2 regions of the Flavobacterium sp. 2755 genome follow, and region 2 is predicted to be linked to the other one. Evidence: riboswitches for the same ligand, from Rfam matches in the RefSeq annotation. Region 2 holds a riboswitch; the other holds the start of a gene.

Region 1 (10,473 bases), on a different contig from region 2:
ACTTATAACCACGTTGCTTAGATTGTTCATCTAAATAAGGTTTATGCTGAAAAGCATTCGCATCAATATCTCCTTGGCTTAAAGCTTCATTTGGAATTACATAATCGTTGAAAGAAACCAATTCTACCTCAAGTCCGAATTTTTCTTTGGCTACTTTTTTTGCTGCCTCGGCAACTTTTAATTCAGGCCCGGAAGCTACACCCACTTTAATAAAATGCGGATCGTTGTTTTTACTTTTTCCGCAATTCACTAAAACTAATGATAAAGCTAAAATTCCGGCTGTTTTCAAGAAATTTATTTTCATGACAAATCTATTTTTAATTTTTAATTCCTAATTTTTAATTGATAATTATCTGTGGTCAAAATGTTTCGATAACCTGTCTCCAATAAACTGAATCAGGAAAACCAAAATCACCAATAATGCCAAAACCGAATTCATCGTTACGGCATCATAACCAATATATCCGTATTGATAACCAACTTGTCCTAAACCGCCGGCTCCAACTGCTCCACCCATTGCAGAATAACCCACAAGAGTGATTAAAGTAATCGACGCTGCGTTTATTAATGATGGCAAAGCTTCCGGAAGTAACACTTTATATACAATCTGTAAAGGTGTTGCTCCTAAAGCTCTTGCAGCTTCAATTAAACCTGATGGCAGACCTAATAAACTGTTTTCGACCAAACGGGCAATAAACGGTGCTGCGCCAATACTTAACGGAACCAAAGCAGCGCTTACACCAATTGAAGTTCCCACAATAGCACGTGTAAACGGAATCATCCAAACAATTAAAATAATAAATGGAATCGAACGAAAAACGTTTACAATAACCGATAAAGTTCTGTTTAAAACTGGCTGATCCAGTATTTGATTTTTTCGGGTAAGGAAAAGTAAAACTCCCGTTGGAAGTCCGATTAGGAAACCGAAAAAGCCAGACACAAAAGTCATAACAATAGTTTCCCAGGTTCCATTTAATAATAAAGTGATAATAGAATCAGACATAACCTATGATTTCTGTTTTAATGTGTTTTGAAATAAAATATTGAATGGCAGCGTCGTAGTTTTCGCGTTTTCCAGATAGTTCAATCAGCATAACGCCAAAGTTCACATCTCCGGCCTGATCCATCTGCGCGCTAACGATTTTGAAATTGGTATCAAACAATCTTGAAACCTCTGAAATCACAGGTTCATTAACTGATTTTCCAGTCATTTCAAGCTTTAATAACGGATTTAAGCTTCCGTTATCTGTCTTTTGTAGTTTTTCCTGATAAACGTCTGGAATCTCTAAATGAAGCGACGAAGCAATAAATTCTTTTGTTAATTCATGTTTTGGATCGGCAAAAATTTCGCCTACACTTCCCTGCTCTATTAATTTTCCGTGACTGATTACCGCCACTTCATCACAAATCGATTTAACGACTTCCATTTGGTGTGTAATCAACAAAACGGTAATATTTAAACGACGGTTAATGTCTTTCAGTAAATTCAGGATTGAACGTGTGGTTGCGGGATCTAACGCACTTGTCGCTTCGTCACACAATAAAACTTTTGGGTTATTTGCCAATGTTCTCGCAATCGCAACTCTTTGTTTCTGTCCGCCAGAAAGACTTGCCGGATAATCGTTTGCTTTTTCGGCTAAACCAACTAATTGCAGTAATTCTAAAACACGAGTTTTAATCGCCGTTTTTGGAGTTCCAACCAATTCAAGCGGGAAAGCAACATTATCAAAAACTGTTCTCGAAGAAAGCAGGTTGAAGTGTTGAAAAATCATTCCGATTTGTCTTCTTTCAATCGCCAATTCAGCATTTGATAATTGCTGCAAAGCTTTTCCATCTACAATAATTTCTCCAGAAGTTGGTCTTTCCAAAAGATTCACACATCGAATCAGTGTACTTTTTCCAGCTCCCGAAGTTCCAATAACACCAAAAATTTTCCCAGGCGGCACCTTTAGCGAAACATCATCTAAAGCAGAAACGATTCTGTCCTTTTGATGAAAAGTTTTGGTAACGTTTTTTAATTCAATCATTTGTTTAATTCAGGTTTAAAAACAAAAAAGCCTTTCATAATTATTTGAAAGGCTTTTTGAAATAAATAATATTATTTTATATATAAGCCAAATCAATTATAAAGCATCACAGCACATCATGCTGCAGCTATAATAATTATTCATTTTCTGGCTATTATTTCTCATTGTTGCTGCAAATTTAAACAGATAATTTTAATTTTAATATAAAAACCATTAAAACTTTTATTAACCTATCAAAATAGTAGATTACTATAACGATTGCTTTGATTTAAAGCTTCTCTACTTTGTTTAAACGACCAATTTGTCATTCCGAGGAACGAGGAATCGCACTAGAAACTCCGTACAGATTATCGCCAATTTTTGCCACAGATTAAAGGATTAAAAAGATTCTTTCACGCAGATTTGGCAGATTTGAGCAGATTACTTTTTTTTGGCATTTTACTATTAAAATCTGCCTAAATCTGCCAAATCTGCGTGAAAAAATATCTAAATTTTCATGATTAACTTTTTTCCTTCCGTTTTATTTTCACGGAGTATTGTATGTGCATTTATTACCGTATTTACTTCTAGTTCTCCAACTATTAAAATAGCGGGTGGTGTAATCTTTTGCTGTTCTAAAAGTAATCGTAACGAATTCAATCCGTTTTTATAATAATCGTAGCGTTTTTCAAGTCCGTATGCGTAGTTAGAAATATTTAAGATTGCAGCGCCTTTTGAAAAAAGAATTCCTCGAGATTCCGGAGTCGAAAAATTCGTCACATCAACATAAATTCCGTTGGTTTTCAAAAGTTTTGCTGCAATTTCTGCAACACTATTTCCAACCAAATCAACTGCAATATCAAATTTTTTATTTCCGTTTAAAGAAAGAGCAGCTTCGTATATTTCTTCTTTTTTATAGTTGATGATTTGTTTTGGTTTTACACCGAGGTCAATTAATGCATTAATGCTGTTTTCATTTCCGGCAGTCACTACAAAATTTTGAAAGCCATTTGCTATCAATATTTTAACAAATACATTCCCAACCCCGCCCGCAGCTCCGGTAATCAATATCGAATCAGAAAAACTGGCATTGATACGTTTAAAAGCTTGCAAAGCTGTTAATCCTGCTGACGGAATTGCTGCCGCTTCTTCAAAAGAAATATTAGAAGGTTTATTTACTGCAATTGCCTCGGGAACAGAAATATATTCGGCATAAGTTCCGTTAGAACCCATGCTTCCTGATCCGCAGAAAACAGCATCACCAATTTTAAAATCACTTACGTTTTTACCAATTGCCGATACAACTCCGGAGAATTCCCGCCCCAGAATTGGAGAATGCAAAAGCTTTCTTTCTGATCCGTCTTCTGTCATTTGATAATCAATCGGATTAAAACCTGAAGCTTTAATTTTTACCTGAATCTGATGATCTAAGGGCTGCGGAATTTCAACATCTTCTAATTGAAATTCCCGGTTTTCCTGTAATACAATTGCTTTCATTTTTATCGTTTTGTTATACAAAAGTATAGCTGTTAAGTTTTTTTTAAACACATAGAGACATAGTTTTTCTTTGTGGTAAAAGGCGTTTCACTTGTTTAAACAAACATAGCTAGTCAGTATTTGTCATTCCGAGGAACGAGGAATCGCACTCGCAACTCGTCAAAGATTGGCAACATTCTGTACGGAGTTTCTTGTGCGATTCCTCGTTCCTCGGAATGACAAACAAACTTTTTACATTTCCTTTGTTTAAACAAACATAACTATGTGTTAGAAACTAGTTTCTTTTTATCAACTTTTATACAAACTAAAAAAATCTATGTTTCTATGTGTTTAAACATTTAATCCAGCTTAAACCATTCATTTACTTCTTCCGCTATAGTTTCTTTAATTTCAGGATTTTCAAATTCATTTGTAACCGAATAATACTCGTAATCTTTCTGCCATTTTTTATAATGTAAAGATACTTGTTCAATTGCGTCACAGATAAAATTAAGCTCATCATTTGTCGTAATTGGATGCAGCGACAAACGCACCCAGCCCGGTTTATTAGTTTGATTTCTTTCCAGAAGTTCGTTTGTAATTTGCGCCGATTTCTTTTCGTTTATATTAAACAAATAATGCGCATAAGTACTTGCACATGACCAGCCTCCGCGAACCTGAATTCCGAAACGGTCATTTAAAAGCCTTACGATTAAATTATAGTGAATATCTTCGATTATAAAAGAAACACAGCCGATTCTTTCTGTTTTTAAATCTCCTAAAATAGACAAACCTTTTATTTTTTGAAGTCTTGAAAAACAAAGAGCAAGCAGTTCTTTTTCTCTGTTTTTGATGTTTGCCACTCCCATTTTATCTTTTAATTCTAAAGCCAAAGCAGCTCTTATTACTTGTAGAAAGCCTGGTGTCCCGCCATCTTCTCTAACTTCTTTGTCCTCGCTATAACAATATCTGCCTAACGGATTCGTCCATTTTACATTTCCTCCGCCCGGATTATCGGGAAACTCAGATTGATATAATTTTTCATTAAAAACCAAAACACCGCAAGTTCCCGGTCCGCCTAAGAATTTATGCGGAGAAAAGAAAATAGCATCTAATTGCTGTTCCGTATCTTTTGGGTGCATATCGATTTTGACATACGGTGCCGAAGCTGCAAAATCAACAAAACAAAGTCCGCCGTTTTGATGCATGATTTTAGCCAATTCATGATAAGGCGTAATAATTCCTGTAACATTGGAACAAGCCGTAAACGAACCTATTTTTAAGCTTCTGTGAGCGTATTTTTTAATTTCTTCGGAAAGGATTTTGGGATCAACTAAATTATTTTCGTCTGGAGGCAGAATAACAACATCGGCATTGGTTTCATACCACGAAACCTGATTCGAATGATGCTCCATATGCGTAATAAAAACAACTGGTTTATCATTTTCATACTCTTTTCGCAAACGCATAATGCGGTGTAATTTTGATAAAGCTGCTGTCATTCCGGTTCCGGTTGTCACCAAAACATCAGATTCATTGGCATTTACTGATTTCTTAATGATATCTCTCGCATATTGATAAGCGTGCGTTGAAGTCTTTCCTGTCTGACTAGAAAGTGAATGCGTATTGGCAATCATTGGACCAATCTTATTGAGCATAATATCCTCAATTGGAGCGTATAATCTACCACTGGCAACCCAATCTGCATAAAGCAGGTTTTGCTTTCCGTAAACGGATTTAAAGCGGTGATCTACTCCTATTGTATTTTCTCTAAATTTAGAGAAGTAACACTCCAACTCGATTGGTTCTGTTGTTGTCTCAATAGCATTCATTTCCTTTATCATTTTAATTAACTAAATTTATTATTTGGGCTTATATAAGTTCTGTTTGTCATTCCGAGGAACGAGGAATCTTCGCAAGTAGCTCTGCAAAGATTGTCAATTATGATTGTCGAGTTTCTTGTGAAGATTGCTTCGCCAGTTCGCTATCGCTCGGGTCCTCGTTCCTCGGAATGACAAAAATGAAAATAGTCTTCTAAATCTTTTTTTCTAAAAGTGATTTTAGTGTAGTCTGCAATTCTTCTCCGTGAAGATTTTTTGCCACGATTATTCCTTTTGAATCCACTAAATAATTCCCAGGAATCGCTCTTACTCCATATAATTTTGCAATAGCACTATTCCAGAAAAGTAAATCAGAAACATGAGTCCAAGTCAAGTTATCATCCTGAATTCCTTTAATCCAGTTTTCTTTCTTTTTATCTAAAGAAACACCTACAATGTTAAATCCTTTGTCATGATATTCTTTGTAAGCCGCCACGATATTCGGATTTTCTCTTCGGCAAGGCCCGCACCATGAAGCCCAAAAATCAACTAAAGTATATCCTTTTAAATTTTCTGAAAGACGAACTGGTTTACCTTGCGGATCATTAGCAGTAAAATCTGGGGCTTTTTTACCAACCGCTAATCCGTCTAAAACAGTAACCAGTTCTTTAAGTTCTTTCACGTAAGTGGTACTTTGCAGACTTTTATCAAGCAAAGCAATGTTTTGAGTAATTTGTTCCGGCGTTAATCTATACGACCAGTTTCTGTACAATACATAAGCCGAAACAATAGATTTAGGATTTTCTGTAATGAATTTACTGATTTCTACATCTTTTGATTTTTTATAGGAATCAAATAAATTCTGAGATTCAGAACCTTCAACTACAGAACTTGTATAATATTTCTTCGGACTTAATTTTACTGTAATTGGCGTTTTTTCAAGGAAAATATACAATGGAGAATCTTCTGTGTTTACGCTTAAACCATATAATTCTGGAGTTTTTACTTTAGTTTTAAAACTAAAACTTCCGTCTTTTACTTTTACCGAATCAATTGTGGTAAACATTTTATTGTGGAATTTTTGCAAATACACATATTGAGCAACTGTATCGACAACAGTTCCTTTTAATTGTAAATTATTTTCTTGTGCCTGAGTTTGTGCAACTCCAAGAAATAAGGCAAAACCTAATAGTATTTTTTTCATTTTATTTTGATTTTAAGGTGATGATATGATTTTTATTATAGTTTAATATTGGGGCAAAAGAATTCCTTTAAGCCGATATAAAAAGGCTTTTAGTAAATGGTATTTAAAAGAAATGAGAGAGAGTTTAATGCTTTCGCATTCGGAAACCGGCAAGACTATATTCTTCGAAGATTGAATTCAAAAGTTCGTCACTGTCGTGTAAAAAATGTAGTTTGGTTTTCATTTTAAAAAATAAATAATTTCAACAATGATGATCTTATTCAGATTTGCGCCAATCTTTCTTATCTGTCCCGCAAGACGGGAAGGATTTAGCACCTTATTCGATAACAGGTTGCTAAGACTTCATAGGGCCTGCTCCCTCAGTCTTTCTGGATAAGTATCATTCAGAATTTTTCTGTGATACAAATATATATTAATTCTACCGAATTAGTAGTGTTTAAAATTATTTTTTTTGAATTTTATTTGAAAAACATTTTACACGAAATACAAATGATTGATTTTTAGACAATTAAAACAGAATAATAAATTTTAATAATTCCTTATTTTATAATGGAAATTCATACGTTTGATAGAATAAAATTGACTAATTCTGCTTTTTTACTGTAGAAAAAGCATAAAAAAACTCATTCCGTTTTTGAAATGAGTTTGTATTAAAGCTGAACAACATAATTTTTTAGTGTTCCGCAGTTATGATCAACATCAAAAAAAAGCTGGTCGTTCGAAATACCAGACCATCGTTTAAAATTGAAAATTCCATAAAGACTAAATCTATTTATTTTTTTTAATAAATCATCTTTGGAGAGCTTTTCTTTTAATTCGGCAATCAATAAAAAACTAAACAAGGAGAATAATTCATAAAATACAGCTTCATTTTCTATGAAATCATCTTTTTTCAGAACAACAAAATATTCCTTATAAGTAACTTTTTTGTTTTGAATAAAAATATGTTCTTTAAGTAATTTAATATTTTTATCAATTGATTTTTCATAAGCCGAATCTCCTAAATATATTTTATAACCTTTATTTTCAGAAGATAAAACCAATAGAATATAATCTGAATTAATACCGTCTTTTTTGAAAAAATATTCTTTTCTTTTCAAGAACTTTTCTAATTCTAAAACCTTGAAGTCGCATTTTATCAAAGAATGGTTTTTATCCTTTCCTATTTTTGCCGATTCAATTTTAATATTCTTCTTTAACTTCATTTAAAAATTATTGATTTGAAATTACAGTGATTTTCTCCAAAGCTTGTTAATTAAAACAACCTAAAGTTAAGATTTTAATCCATCAAAATACGCTGTAGTTTCTTCAATCAATGAATGCATCAATTCCTTTGCTTTTGTATGCTTTAAGATTGGCGAAATTTGTCCTCCCCAAAATAATATCATATCCCATTTTTGCTGATCGAGTGCTGCTTTTCTCAAAGGAGAAATAAAAGTAGTTTGTAATGGAAAAGGCAGAATATTCGATTCTTTTCCTATAATATCTTTTGCAATTCGGCTTGTAATTCCGCGTCCGAGTCTTCCGGTGTATGCGCGTGAAAGTGTTGTATATTTTGCAGCATCAGAAAATAACATTTCTCTGTGAATAGGCAATGCATTCGATTCATCGACAGCTAAAAAAGCCGTTCCTATTTGGGCTGCGCTTGCGCCTAATGTTAAGGCTGCGGCAACTCCTTTTCCGTCGGCAATTCCGCCAGCTGCAATGATTGGAGTTTTAATTTTTTCGCGCATTAACTGCAGTAAAACAAAAGTTCCGGTTACAGATGCTTCGGCATTGGTTAAAAAAGAAGGTCGGTGTCCGCCAGCTTCAAAACCAGAAGCAATAATCATATCTACACCTTTACTTTCCAGAAAAATAGCTTCATCAAGCGTTGTAGCCGCGCCGACGGTAACAATTCCTGATCTTCGAAATTGTTCTAAAACATCATCTGAAGGAACGCCAAACATAAAGCTGAAGACCTTGGGTTTAACATCTAAAATAACTTGTAACTGGTTTTCGAATCTCGATTGAAACGGTGCAGGTTTTTCCGGTAACGGAATTCCTAACTCGTCATAATAAGGTTTAAAAAGTGCTTTTGTTTTCTCAAATTGTTCATCGGTTAAACCTCCATCCGGAATATCATGATCTGAAACCCAAAGATTAATATTGTATGGTTTATCCGTGGCTGCTTTTATTTGTTTATCAACTTCATAAATTTCCTGCGGACTTAAAGTGTAAGCTCCATAACCGCCTAATCCGCCAAGATTAGAAACCGTCGCCGTTAATTCTACCGTTGATAAATTGCCTCCAAAAGGGCCTTGCAAAATTGGATAATCAATTCCTAACAGTTCCTTAGCTTTTGTATTGTACCACATAGCTTCAAAATTTAAGTTATTTATTGGTATCAGTCAACATTTTATTGACGATAAGCCATTTGCCATTAATCTTATGGAAAGATAAAAAATCCCTATAATTAAAGTCGTACATTTTAACATTTAATTCCGCTACAGCGATAGAATTTACAACGCTTATATGCAAAATTTCACCTTTAAAAGGTTTTCCTGAATCCTTTGGACTTTGTCTGTTTTTAACGCCGTCTAAATACAAATCAACGGTTTTGAAGTACGGTTGTCCGTTTATATCTCCGAAAAGGAATGTTCCAGGTTGAAAAATACTCCCAAGCAAGATTTCATCACCTTCATAAATACCTTTAAAGTAATAGTTTTCTATTGCATCGGTAATAGCCTGAATTTCTATTTGATTTTCCATTTTATTAGTATTTTGAGCTTTTATGCCCTGAAAACTCCAGAGCATAAAAGCAGTTAATAATATCGTTTTCACCTTAATTTAAATTGTGTCCTGCACCTTTTCCACCATCCACATTGATGATTGATCCGGTAATAAAATTGCTTTTGGCAACTGTGTAGACCATTTCAGAAACATCGTCGATCTCACCTACTCTGTTTAATAAATGCAAACCGGCACTTTGATCTGCGTTATCTCCGTGCATTGGCGTACGAATTACACCCGGCGCAACGGTATTGAAACGAATGTTTTGTTTCCCAAATTCTGCTGCTAACTGAATCGTTAAAGCATGAATTGCTCCTTTACTTGCAATTGGAGCCGAAGCCGGCCATCCGCCTAAACCATGATTTACTAATGGAGTTCCAATATTGATTACAACCCCGCCTTGTTGTTTTAGCATTTGCGGAAGCACTGATTGTGTAGTGAAATAAGTTCCTTTTAGGTTGGTTTTCAAAAATGTATCTAAATACGCTTCATCCACTTCTAAAAATGGTTTGCTTGCAAAAATCCCTGCATTATTAACCAATACATCTACAGAACCAAATTTTTCTAAAGCAATTTTAACCAATTGTTCTCCGGTTCTTTTATCACTTACGTCTCCTGCAAACATTGCAAGGTTTTCGCCTGCGCCAAATTCGTTGAAAGTTTTTTCTAATGAAGCTGCTGTAACTGAGTTTATAACCACATTATCGCCTCTGTCTAAGAAATATTTAGCGATTCCTTTTCCGATACCAGAAGCTGCTCCGGTAACGATTATTGTTTGTTTTTTCATGATGTTTATTTTTTGTCGGCTGTTATGCCTTTTTCTCTTAATACTGATACTTGTTCTCCTGCATAACCCCAATCGTCTAATTCAATTTCCTGAATCACAACGTGAGTCAAATGCGGATCTTTATTTAATACTTCTGTAATCAGGTTGGTAATGCCGCTGATTAATTGTTGTTTTTGCCCGCGTGTTACTCCTTCGCGGGTCAATTCGATTTTTACGTAAGGCATGATAATTAGTTTTTAGATTGTCCTGTAAAAACAGCTTCGGCAGTGATATTAAAATCAAGCTCAAAGTCATTGTAGATTAAGGTATCTCCCAAATCTTTGAAGAAATTTCCTGAACGGAATTTGATATCGTATTTGGTACGATCGATAATCAATTTACCTCCAAGTGAAAGTGTGTTGTTGTCAT
Region 2 (10,473 bases):
TGGCGCTGAAATAACGCCTCCTAAAATTAATCCGATGATTACCTGCCAGCCATGAATTCCTCCAAAAAGCATAAAAGTAATACCACTTGCAAATGAAATCGCAAACTCCGCTGCATTTACTGAACCAATTGTATATCTTGGATTTCTTCCTCTTCCTAATAATGTTGAAGTTACGATTGGCCCCCAGCCTCCGCCACCAACTGAATCCATAAAACCTCCAAAAACAGCTAAAGCGCCTAATCTTTTCGTTTTCTTCTTTACAATTGTTTTTTTCAATGCTTTTCTAATAATGACAACTGCTAAAATAATCATGTAAACTGCAATAAATGGCTTGATAACATCTCCATTAATTACATCAGACAATAAATAAGCTCCTGTAATTGAGCCTAAAACTCCCGGAATCAATAAATGCCTTACCAGTTTTTTATTGATATTCCCGAATCTATGATGTGAAAGTGCCGATGCTCCCGTTGTAAACATTTCAGATACGTGCACTGCCGTACTGCTTACAACCGGCGGAACTCCATAAGCTAATAAAAATGAAGTTGAAGTTGCTCCGTAACCCATTCCTAAAGTTCCGTCAACTAATTGAGCGAAAACTCCAATGGCGAAAAACACCAAAAATTCTTCATTAAATCCCTCTACAAATCCATTCCACGAAAATTCAGCGTGGTGATTGTATATTAATACAGTTAATAAACTTACTAGTAAAACAACAGGAATTCCAATCCATAGCTTTTCTTTAAAAGAATCGGCGGTATTTATTTTCAGTTCTCTTTCCATATTAAAATGATTCTGTTTGTTTTCAAAACCTATTACCCTATCGGGTTAATAGATTACTTTGCAAAAATACTATTTATTTCTAAAAATCAAAACAAATATTCTCGTTTTTTTAAACCTTTAACTTCCTCTGGATCACGTTGAAACAAATAATTGAATTAATTTCACAAATAATACTCTATAACATCATATTTCAACAATATATTCCTCTGAAATGTTTGGTTATATAAATATATCTTAATCTCTACAATTTCCATAGGATAATTATAAAAATGTCATTATTTTAGCGACAAATTTTTTGTATGGATTTTCAAATAGGTCTTGTAATTGCCGGTTTAGTAGTAGGTTTTATTGTTGGATTGACCGGAGTTGGAGGCGGTTCTTTAATGACTCCAATTTTATTATTTTTTAATATTCCGCCAACAACCGCAGTGGGAACAGATTTGCTTTATGCCGCTTTTACTAAAGCCGGAGGTGTATTTGTACACAACAAAAAGGGAAATATAAACTGGAAAATTACCGGCTGGCTCACATTAGGAAGTGTTCCTGCTGCTTTAGTGACTTTATGGATATTAAATAGTATTAAAACGGATATCGAAACTATTAATCGTGTAATTAAATACAGTTTGGGCTGGGCTCTATTATTCACTTCAATTGCTATTATATTTAAAAACAGAATTTTAAAGTTTTCTCAAAAACATGCTGGAGATAAATTTCATAGCGAAAGTCATACTCAGAATATGCTTACTGTAGGAATTGGAGTTTTACTGGGAGCTACTGTAACCTTGACTTCAATTGGAGCCGGCGCTTTAGGAACTGTAACTTTATTTTTCCTTTATCCGCTTTTGCCAACGCCTCGTTTGGTAGGAACTGAAATTGCTCACGCTGTTCCGTTGACTTTAGTTGCAGGAATTGGCCACGCTTCTATGGGAAATTTAGATTTAGCGCTTTTAGGACAATTATTATTGGGATCTCTTCCCGGAATTTACCTAGGAAGTAGTTTAAGCGGAAAAGTACCGGATTTATTCCTTAGAAATGCCATCGCTGTAATGCTTTTCCTGGCAGGATATAAATTGATTTTTTAAAATATTTTTTAAACCATATAAGTTATATAAGTTCATTTAATTAAGGTATGCCGCAAGTGCAAAGTCTAAAATGAACTTATATAACTTATATGGTTTAAACTTAAAAAGCGATATCAGCCAGAGAATTGCTTTCCAATATTTTAAGTGTATTATCTCTTACTTCTGTCATTAAACGTCGTGCCGCACAGGTAGATTCATCATCGCAGTCATCGCATTTTTCGTAGAAATTATGACTTGCGCACGGAAGCAATGCAATTGGCCCTTCAAGAATTCGGTACACTTTGGCCATACTGATATCTTTTGGATCTTTTATCAGATAATATCCGCCGCCTTTTCCTTTTTTAGCTCCAAGAAACCCTGAATTTCTCAATAATAATAAAATACTTTCCAGAAATTTTATCGAAATATGTTCACTTTTTGCAATTTCGGCTATTTGTACAGGTTCGTTATTTTCTCGTCTGGCTAAATAGGTTAAAGCTTTAATTCCGTATTTTGTTTTCTTTGAAAGCATCTTTAAATTTTAGATTTCAGACTGTAAATTTTAGATTATTTCTAAAATAAACAAGCTTCATATTATTCTGCAACAAAAATAGGCTTTTTAAATGAGAAAAATAACAGTACAGAATTATATTCTACTTATTCTATCAATTTAGTTCGGTGTTTCCTATTAAATTGAATTCGTGGAACAGTTTTACTTCTTTCTCCAAATCTTTTTTATTAGCTACATAAGTATCAGAAATTGAATCATGCCAGCCTCTGCTTCCCAAAAAAGAAAAAGCTTCGAAAGGGATAAATCGACAGAATGTTCTTTTAAAGATCGTTCCAAAAGAAGGTTTTTCGCCATTTTCATCTACTACAACAGTTCCTGTAATAAATTTGCCTAATGTTCTTCCAAAAACTCCCTCCGTAAAAGTGTAGTAAAAAACAGCAATAAAAATAAAAAGAATTTGTCCTTCAAAATCACTCATATTTCCCAGCCAGTACAGCAATCCGCTTAGATTAAAAAGATTTGCTAAAAGGGCCATAACAATACCAAAAACAAAAATTAAAAAAAATATGGCAACAATGTCTATAAGATAGTTTATGAATCGGCTTCCGTTAGATGCCAATAATTTTTCATCAAGAATATAAGTAGAGTTACTCATGGTTTGGTGGTTTATTAAATTGATTATAATGGATTTAAATTTATAACGAAAACAAAAATATATTTTTTGTTCAAATAACCATCAAAAAAGAATGACGATTTTTAACAGTAATAAATTTACAGTCAAAAATCGTCATTATATAATCTAAAGTCTAAAATCTAAACTATTTAATCCAGCGCTTGTTTTAAATCAGCAATTACATCTGCTACGGTTTCTAAACCTACAGAAACGCGAACCAGACCTTGTGTGATTCCAACAGCTAATTGATCTTCTTCAGATAATTTACTGTGCGTTGTTGATGCAGGATGCGTTACAATCGTTTTTACGTCACCAATATTTGCCGAAAGAGAGCATAATTTAATCTTATCCAAAAATTTTCTTCCTGCTTCAAGACCGCCTTTAATTTCGATCGCAATGATGTTACCGCCTAAAAGCATTTGTTTTTTGGCAATTTCATATTTTGGATGTGATTTCAAGAACGGATATTTCACACTGTTTACGTTTGGATGACTTTCTAAAAATTCAGCCACTTTTAAAGCATTTTCACAATGCCTGTCTACACGAACAGCCAAAGTCTCTAAACTTTTTGACAAAACCCATGCATTAAATGGTGACATTGCCGGACCGGTATTTCTTGAAAACAAGTATATTTTACGAATTAACTCCGCTTCTCCAACTGCAACTCCTCCTAAAACACGACCTTGTCCGTCTATTAATTTTGTTGCTGAATGAATTACGATATGCGCACCGTATTTAATAGGCTGCTGAATATATGGAGTCGCAAAACAGTTGTCGATTATTAAAATCAAATTATGCTTTTTTGCGATTTGGCCTAACAATTCCAAATCAACAACATCTACACCAGGATTTGTTGGTGTTTCAGCATATAGAATTTTAGTATTTGGTTTAATAAAACTTTCAATTGTTTCCGGTTTATTGATATCAAAATAAGAAGTTTCAATTTTCCATTTTGGAAAATACGTCATGAATAATGCATGCGTTGATCCAAAAACACTTCCTGCAGAAACAATATGATCTCCAGATTCTAACAATGCAGCAAACGTAGAGTATATTGCTGCCATTCCAGTTGCAAAAGCATAACCGGCTTCGGCACCTTCCATTGCACAAACTTTGTCTACAAATTCTGTTGTATTTGGATTGCTGAAACGGGAGTAAATATTGCGGACTTTTTCTTCTGTGAAAGAAGCTCTCATATCCTCTGCATCTTCAAATATAAAACTTGATGATAAATACAAAGGAGTTGAATGTTCCTGAAATTGTGTTTTTTCTAAATGTGTACGTATGGCTTTAGTTTCAAAACCAAATTCTTCTATATTCATTATGTTGTGTGTTTAAAAGAGTTATTTCGCAGAGTTTCACAAAGTGATCACAGAGTTTCGCGAAATAATCTTTCATTATTTAATAGTTAGCCCAAAGAATTATCTAATTCTTTAATTGACTAATTTTCTAATTGAATGTTGTTTAAAACAACTTTATAATTGATTGTTGCTGTTGGTTCTACCGTTTTGGCAACTGAGCAGTATTTCTCGAAAGAAAGCTGTGCGGCACGCTGTGCTTTTTCTGGATTGATATCACCTTCTAAATAAAAAACCACATCGATTTCTTTAAAAGGTTTTGCTTCTTCAATCTGTACACGCGTTCCTTCAACCTCAGCGTTAAAAGAAGTGATTTCCTGACGTTGCTTTTTCAAAATCGAAATCATATCAATTGCGCTACATCCTGCAACGCCCATTAATACCAACTCCATCGGACTTGCGCCTAAATCGCTTCCTCCAAATTCAGCTCTGCTGTCAACATCAACTACATGTCCGCGTTCATTTTTAAGCTTAAAATGAAAAGCGTCATTTACTCTGTTCAAAGTTACTTTCATGTTATTTTTCTTTTTTTTTATTTGTCAGAGTTCAGCAATCTAAACTCTAAAATCTGCAATCTAAAATTTTAATTACCCTTTATCAGATAATCTCAAAATATCTCCAAAAACTCCTCTTGCCGTTACCGCAGAGCCTGCACCTGCTCCTTGAATAACAATTGGACGATCTCCGTAAGATTCTGTATAAATTTCGAAGAATGAATCAGAACCTTTTAAACCGCCAAGAGCAGTATCTGAAGGAACAGAAACTAATTTTACTTCTAGATTTCCTTTATCATTTTGTAAATCACCAGACAATTCACCAATATATCTTAATACATGATTTGGTTTTTGATCAGCTTTTATTTTCTCGTAAATTGGGTCGAATTCTTTTAATTTGGTTAAGAAATCAGCAACATTTCCTTCGCGTAAATGTTCCGGAATCAGGTTTTGAATAGAGATTTCTTCAAACTCATTTTGTAAATCTAATTCTCTCGCCAAAATCAATAATTTTCTTCCAACATCATTTCCGCATAAATCCTCACGCGGGTCTGGTTCTGTATATCCGTTATCAATTGCTTCTTTCAGAATTTCACTAAACGGAACATCTTTTGCAGAGAAATTATTAAATAAATAACTCAATGTTCCAGAGAAAACTCCTTTAATTTTTGTAATGTTTTCACCAGAAAGATGTAACAATTTAATCGTATCAATTAATGGCAAACCTGCACCAACATTAGTTTCGTATAAATAATTCTTTTGGTTTTCTGCCAAAGCTTTTCTCAATTCTTTGTAAAAACCGTACGTCAAAGTATTCGCTACTTTATTTGAAGAAATCAAGTCGAAACTGCTTTCTACAAGCGGAACATAATTTTCTACGAATGATGCACTTGCCGTATTATCAATCGCAATTAAGTTTTCTAAATGATACTCATTTGCGTAAGCGATAATATCTTTAATTGTGTACGGTTCGCCTTTAGTTTCAATGTCATTTTTCCAGCTTGAAGTTACGCCATTTTTATTTAAAAGAAGCTTTTTAGAATTCGCAATTGCGAAAACATTCAGCTTAACATCTTTACGTTTTTCAATTGAAGAAGCCGATTCTAAAATTTGATTAATCAAAGTTCCGCCCACTAATCCGTGACCGAAAATCGCAATGTTGATTTTTTTAGAAACTCCAAAAATCTCTCCGTGAATTACGTTTAAGGCTTTGTTTAGTTCTTCTTTCTTTACAACTAAACTCACGTTTTTACCTGTTACGGTGTTGTTGAATAAAATGGGAACTATTTTATTTTTGATTAATGCTGTGTATGGTTTGTGGAACGTGCTTAAATCCTGTCCAATAATCGAAATTACCGAAACATTATCTGTTACTGTGATCTGGTTTACATCTTTAGAATAAAAGTCGTTTTCGAATTCCTTTTCTAATTCAACCATTGCCAGTGTTGCTTTTTCTTTTGCCACAACCAATCCGATTCCTCTTTCTGAAGAACCTTGCGAAATGATACTTACACTGATGTTGTGATCACCCATTACTTTAAAAATACGGGCATCAACTCCAGATTTCCCTAGTAATCCTCGGCCTTCAAGATTTACAAGTGAAACATTTTCTAAAACAGAAAGTGTTTTAATTCCTTCTTTTTGAGAATTTGAAGTGATTAAAGTTCCGTGATTTTCGTGATTGAATGTGTTTAAAATACGAAGCGGAATATTTTTTTCTAATAAAGGAATTATCGTTTTGGCGTGCAGAATTGTTGCGCCAAAATTCGCCAATTCGTTTGCTTCATTAAACGATAAATATTCGATTTTTTTAGCATCGGCAACTAAATCAGGGTTTGCTGTGTAAATTCCGTCAACGTGTGTAAAGTTTTGAAGTTCTTCGGCATCCAGATAATTTGCGATTAACGAAGCGGTATAATTACTTCCATTTCTTCCTAAAGTTGTCGTGTCGTTGTTGTTGTTTGAACCAATGAAACCTGTAACGATATTTACTGTTTCACCGTTATGCAATTTGAAATAGTTGATAACGTTTTTCTTTGAAAGTTGTTCCAAAGGCTGAGCGTCACCAAATTTAGAATCGGTTTTTAATAATTCTCTTGTATCAACGAAATTGGCAGGAATTCCTTTTTCTACTAAAATTGAAGTCAATAATTTAGCCGAAAGCAATTCACCTTTAGACAAAATTTGATCTTTGATTTTGTTGCTGTAATCACCAATTAAGCTTACTCCTTCGAATAATTTATCTAAAATATTAAATTCTTCAGATAAATCAACTTTCGGATAATCTGAAGTTTGGTATGCTTTAAAGCTTTCTAAAAGCGGTTTGTAGTTTCCGTTTTTGGCAGCAATTCTTAAAATATCTTCTAATTCATCTGTTGCATTTCCGCGCGCAGAAACAACCACGGCAATTTTTTCACCTTGATTTACTTTATCTGTAATGATTGAAACTACTTTGTTAAGTCCTTCTCCGTTTGATAATGATTTACCACCAAATTTTAATATTTTCATTTTATTTTGCTATTGTTTCTGCCTTAAAAATATCGGCAAGTAAGTGATCTAATTGTTTGTACTCGATTAAAAAAGCGTCATGTCCGTGAACCGAATCAATTTCGCTGTAAAAAACATTGTTTTTAAATTTCTTTAATTCATTGTAAGTTTCCAGATTTTCTTTTGGTGTAAAAAACAAATCTGAATTGATGGCTACGATATGAATCGCAGCGTTTGATTTGGATATTAGCGTTTCGAAATCCTCGCTATTTCGGGTTATATCTATGGTTTTAAGCAGCTGATTCATCAATTTGTATGATGCTAATTGATAGCGCTGCTGTAGTTTTTTTCCGTGATGTGCCAGCCAGCTTTCGATATTAAAAATCAAAAGATCCTGATTAATCGTGCGTTGAAATTTTTCTTTGAATGATTCAGGAGATCGGTAACACAACATGGCGTGAATTCTGGCATCTTCAATTGGTTTTGATGAATTGTTCAGAATTTGTTCTTGCAGAAAGCAGTTTGCAATCATCCAGTCGGTCGATTTCCAGTCGGTTGCAATTGGGATTAAATGTTCTGTAATGTTTGGTTCTAAAGCCAGGATTTCCCATGCAATTCCACCGCCAACAGAACCGCCGATAATGGCAAATACCTGCTCAATACTTAAAGCTTTTAATCCTTTGATGAAAAGTTTAGCAATATCTCTGGTTGTAAAATCCTGATAGTTTTCGATTATAAACGAATCGTTTCCGTTTCCGGGAACATTAAACGCCAAAACTGTATATTGATTGGTATCGATGGTTTTTGCTTCGCCTATTAAATCATTCCACCAGCCATTTTCGCCGGTAACCTGAGCGTTTCCGGTTAAGGCGTGATTTACCAAAACAATTGGGGCAGTATAAAGTGGTTTACCGGAAAGTGTAAAACTTAACGGTAACGACGGATACAGTGCACCACTTTCGGTGATGAAATCTTGAATTATAATGGGACTTGGTATATTTTCCAATTTCAAATCTATTTATTATTGATTTGTATGTGGAAATATTAGAAAGAAAGTCTAGAGTTGAAACTAGAAAAATTCTTGTTGTTATCTTTCCACGTTTGGGCGTGGTAGAATGCAGCACCTTCTTCGAATTAACGAAGGGTTGCTAAGGATTCATCGGGTCTAATCCCTCCTCCTTTCTTTATAACATTTCAATACGTTTTTGAACTTAACGGTGCAAATTAACTACTAATTTCTTAAACTAACAAATTTTAATGAAACTGATTGCTCAATTTCTTAAACATAATTCAATCAGAAACTTTTGTACGCACAAAATTACCGAACATTATGCCCAGTAAAGTCATGCAGGTTTTAACCTATTTTATGGCTGCTTTTCAAGTTAGATGAAAAGGGTTTCATTTTCTTTTGAGTACATCAAAAACAATAATGAATTTGGTGCTTTTTTCTCCGCTTTTTTATCTGTTTCAGTTACACCGAAACTTGGGTGGATTAATTCGTTTACAGGCGGCGGATTGTTTCTTTCAGCTTTTGCACTTCTGAACCCTGTAAGTTTTTTTCTTAAGTAAGTTATTGCGCTCATATTATTAAGTTTAAGTTAGTTATTTTTTAATCTTTATATTTCCTTTAATTCTTTGTTATGTTTGCCAAACGGAATAAAAAAACCCTTTTGGATTTTAATACCAAAAGGGTTTAAGTTTTTATAGAACTTATATATACTTTTAGTATCAACAGACGCGTACACAAATACGTGCGACATTAAACATCATGTTCATCTGTAGGGACTTATTCATTTGCGATTTGACAGTTATTTTAAAAAAATCTTGCATTTACTTTTCTTTAAAAAGCTTTTTTTAGATGTGATTAGGATCTCAAAAGCTATATTTATTTTAACAATTAATGAGCTGTTTTTAACAGTTCTTACTTGTCTTACAAATGTGCGAATATTTTTTCAATATTCCAAGTTACAAAACCCTATTTTTTCTTAAAAAACGTTAAAAAACAGCTTTTTATCGTTAAAAAACGTCTTACAAAATTACAATTTGAATCAAAAGAAGTATAATCTTACAAAAAATAACTTTACTTTTAGTTTCAATCTATCAAAGAACTACTAATATTACAACCACTTATAGCCAGACTGCTTCCTTATTTTTAATCTTTTCAGCTACTTTTAAAATATCTGTAATTAAACCTCTTGAAATAGCCTGTTTACATGGCGACGCACTTTGAAGTACAATGGGTGTACTGGCATAAGATTGGGTATAAATCTCAAAAATAGAATCGGAACCTTTTAATTGTCCTATTGCTGAAGTTACAGGTTCTGATACTAATTTGACTTCTAATGTATTTTTCTCGATATCAAATTCTCCTATATATCTTAAAACATGATTGTCTTTCTGGGTTATTTTGGCAATTTTAAACGATCTGTCAATGGCATCTTTATTAAGGATTCCGTTTTTCTCCAAGTGTTCTTCTCCAATAAGAGGATTGATTTTAATATCAGAAAGTTCGAATTCTTTGCCAATTTCACGGGTTAAAATCAACAATTTTCTTGCCGTATCATTTCCTGATAAATCCTCTTTAAAAGTAGATCGCATTAATCCGAGAAGGCTGGCATCTTTTAAAATAGATGAAAATGTATTTTCCTCGGCAGAAAAACGATTAAAGACATAACTAAGATTATCTGAAAATACGCCTCTAATTTTGGTGATTTTTTCTCCTGAGAAATATAAATCCCTTAAAGTCTGCAAAACGGGAAACCCGGTATCAACCGAGGTTTCATATAAAAACTCTTTGTCGTACTTTTTAAGATTTTCTCTTAATTGTTTATAAAGGTCAATGGGCAGTGTATTTGCCTTTTTATTGACAGCAACAATATTAAATCCGTTTTCGATCAACGTATTATAATGACCAATAAGTTCATCACTTGCGGTTGCATCAACAGCGATTAGATTTTCGAACTCGTTTTCTTTTGCAAATTCGATAATATCCTGCACTCTAAAAGGAACGACCAATTCTCTAAAATTGGTTTCCCACGCATATCCCACGCCTTCTTTCTCGAAAAAGGCAACGGTAGAATTGGTAATTATCGGAAAATGAAAATCG

The links. Region 2 has a riboswitch for S-adenosylmethionine ahead of J2Y38_RS06460 (alpha/beta fold hydrolase). Riboswitches for the same ligand answer to the same signal wherever they lie in the genome.
Region 1: linked by a shared signal. The riboswitch ahead of J2Y38_RS19750 (TlpA disulfide reductase family protein) and the one ahead of J2Y38_RS06460 (alpha/beta fold hydrolase) in region 2 are both predicted to bind S-adenosylmethionine.

What each region holds. Positions count from the first base shown of each region.
Region 1 is NZ_JAVDTG010000009.1:191,778-202,250, forward strand. Features, by position in the region: gene metQ (methionine ABC transporter substrate-binding lipoprotein MetQ) at 1-304, opposite strand, end outside; gene J2Y38_RS19730 (methionine ABC transporter permease MetI) at 350-1,003, opposite strand; gene metN (methionine ABC transporter ATP-binding protein MetN) at 996-2,027, opposite strand; gene J2Y38_RS19740 (NADP-dependent oxidoreductase) at 2,514-3,503, opposite strand; gene J2Y38_RS19745 (aminotransferase class V-fold PLP-dependent enzyme) at 3,842-5,314, opposite strand; gene J2Y38_RS19750 (TlpA disulfide reductase family protein) at 5,517-6,506, opposite strand; SAM riboswitch class I at 6,785-6,885, opposite strand; gene J2Y38_RS19755 (hypothetical protein) at 7,157-7,711, opposite strand; gene J2Y38_RS19760 (nitronate monooxygenase) at 7,778-8,863, opposite strand; gene J2Y38_RS19765 (nuclear transport factor 2 family protein) at 8,880-9,257, opposite strand; gene J2Y38_RS19770 (SDR family NAD(P)-dependent oxidoreductase) at 9,331-10,065, opposite strand; gene J2Y38_RS19775 (4-oxalocrotonate tautomerase family protein) at 10,071-10,289, opposite strand; gene J2Y38_RS19780 (YceI family protein) at 10,295-10,473, opposite strand, start outside.
Region 2 is NZ_JAVDTG010000002.1:615,885-626,357, reverse strand. Features, by position in the region: gene J2Y38_RS06495 (sulfite exporter TauE/SafE family protein) at 1-783, opposite strand, end outside; gene J2Y38_RS06490 (sulfite exporter TauE/SafE family protein) at 1,083-1,865, shown strand; gene J2Y38_RS06485 (Rrf2 family transcriptional regulator) at 1,966-2,376, opposite strand; gene J2Y38_RS06480 (RDD family protein) at 2,510-3,010, opposite strand; gene J2Y38_RS06475 (aminotransferase class I/II-fold pyridoxal phosphate-dependent enzyme) at 3,178-4,350, opposite strand; gene J2Y38_RS06470 (OsmC family protein) at 4,470-4,901, opposite strand; gene thrA (bifunctional aspartate kinase/homoserine dehydrogenase I) at 4,974-7,388, opposite strand; gene J2Y38_RS06460 (alpha/beta fold hydrolase) at 7,390-8,373, opposite strand; SAM riboswitch class I at 8,452-8,560, opposite strand; gene J2Y38_RS06455 (hypothetical protein) at 8,750-8,950, opposite strand; gene J2Y38_RS06450 (aspartate kinase) at 9,495-10,473, opposite strand, start outside.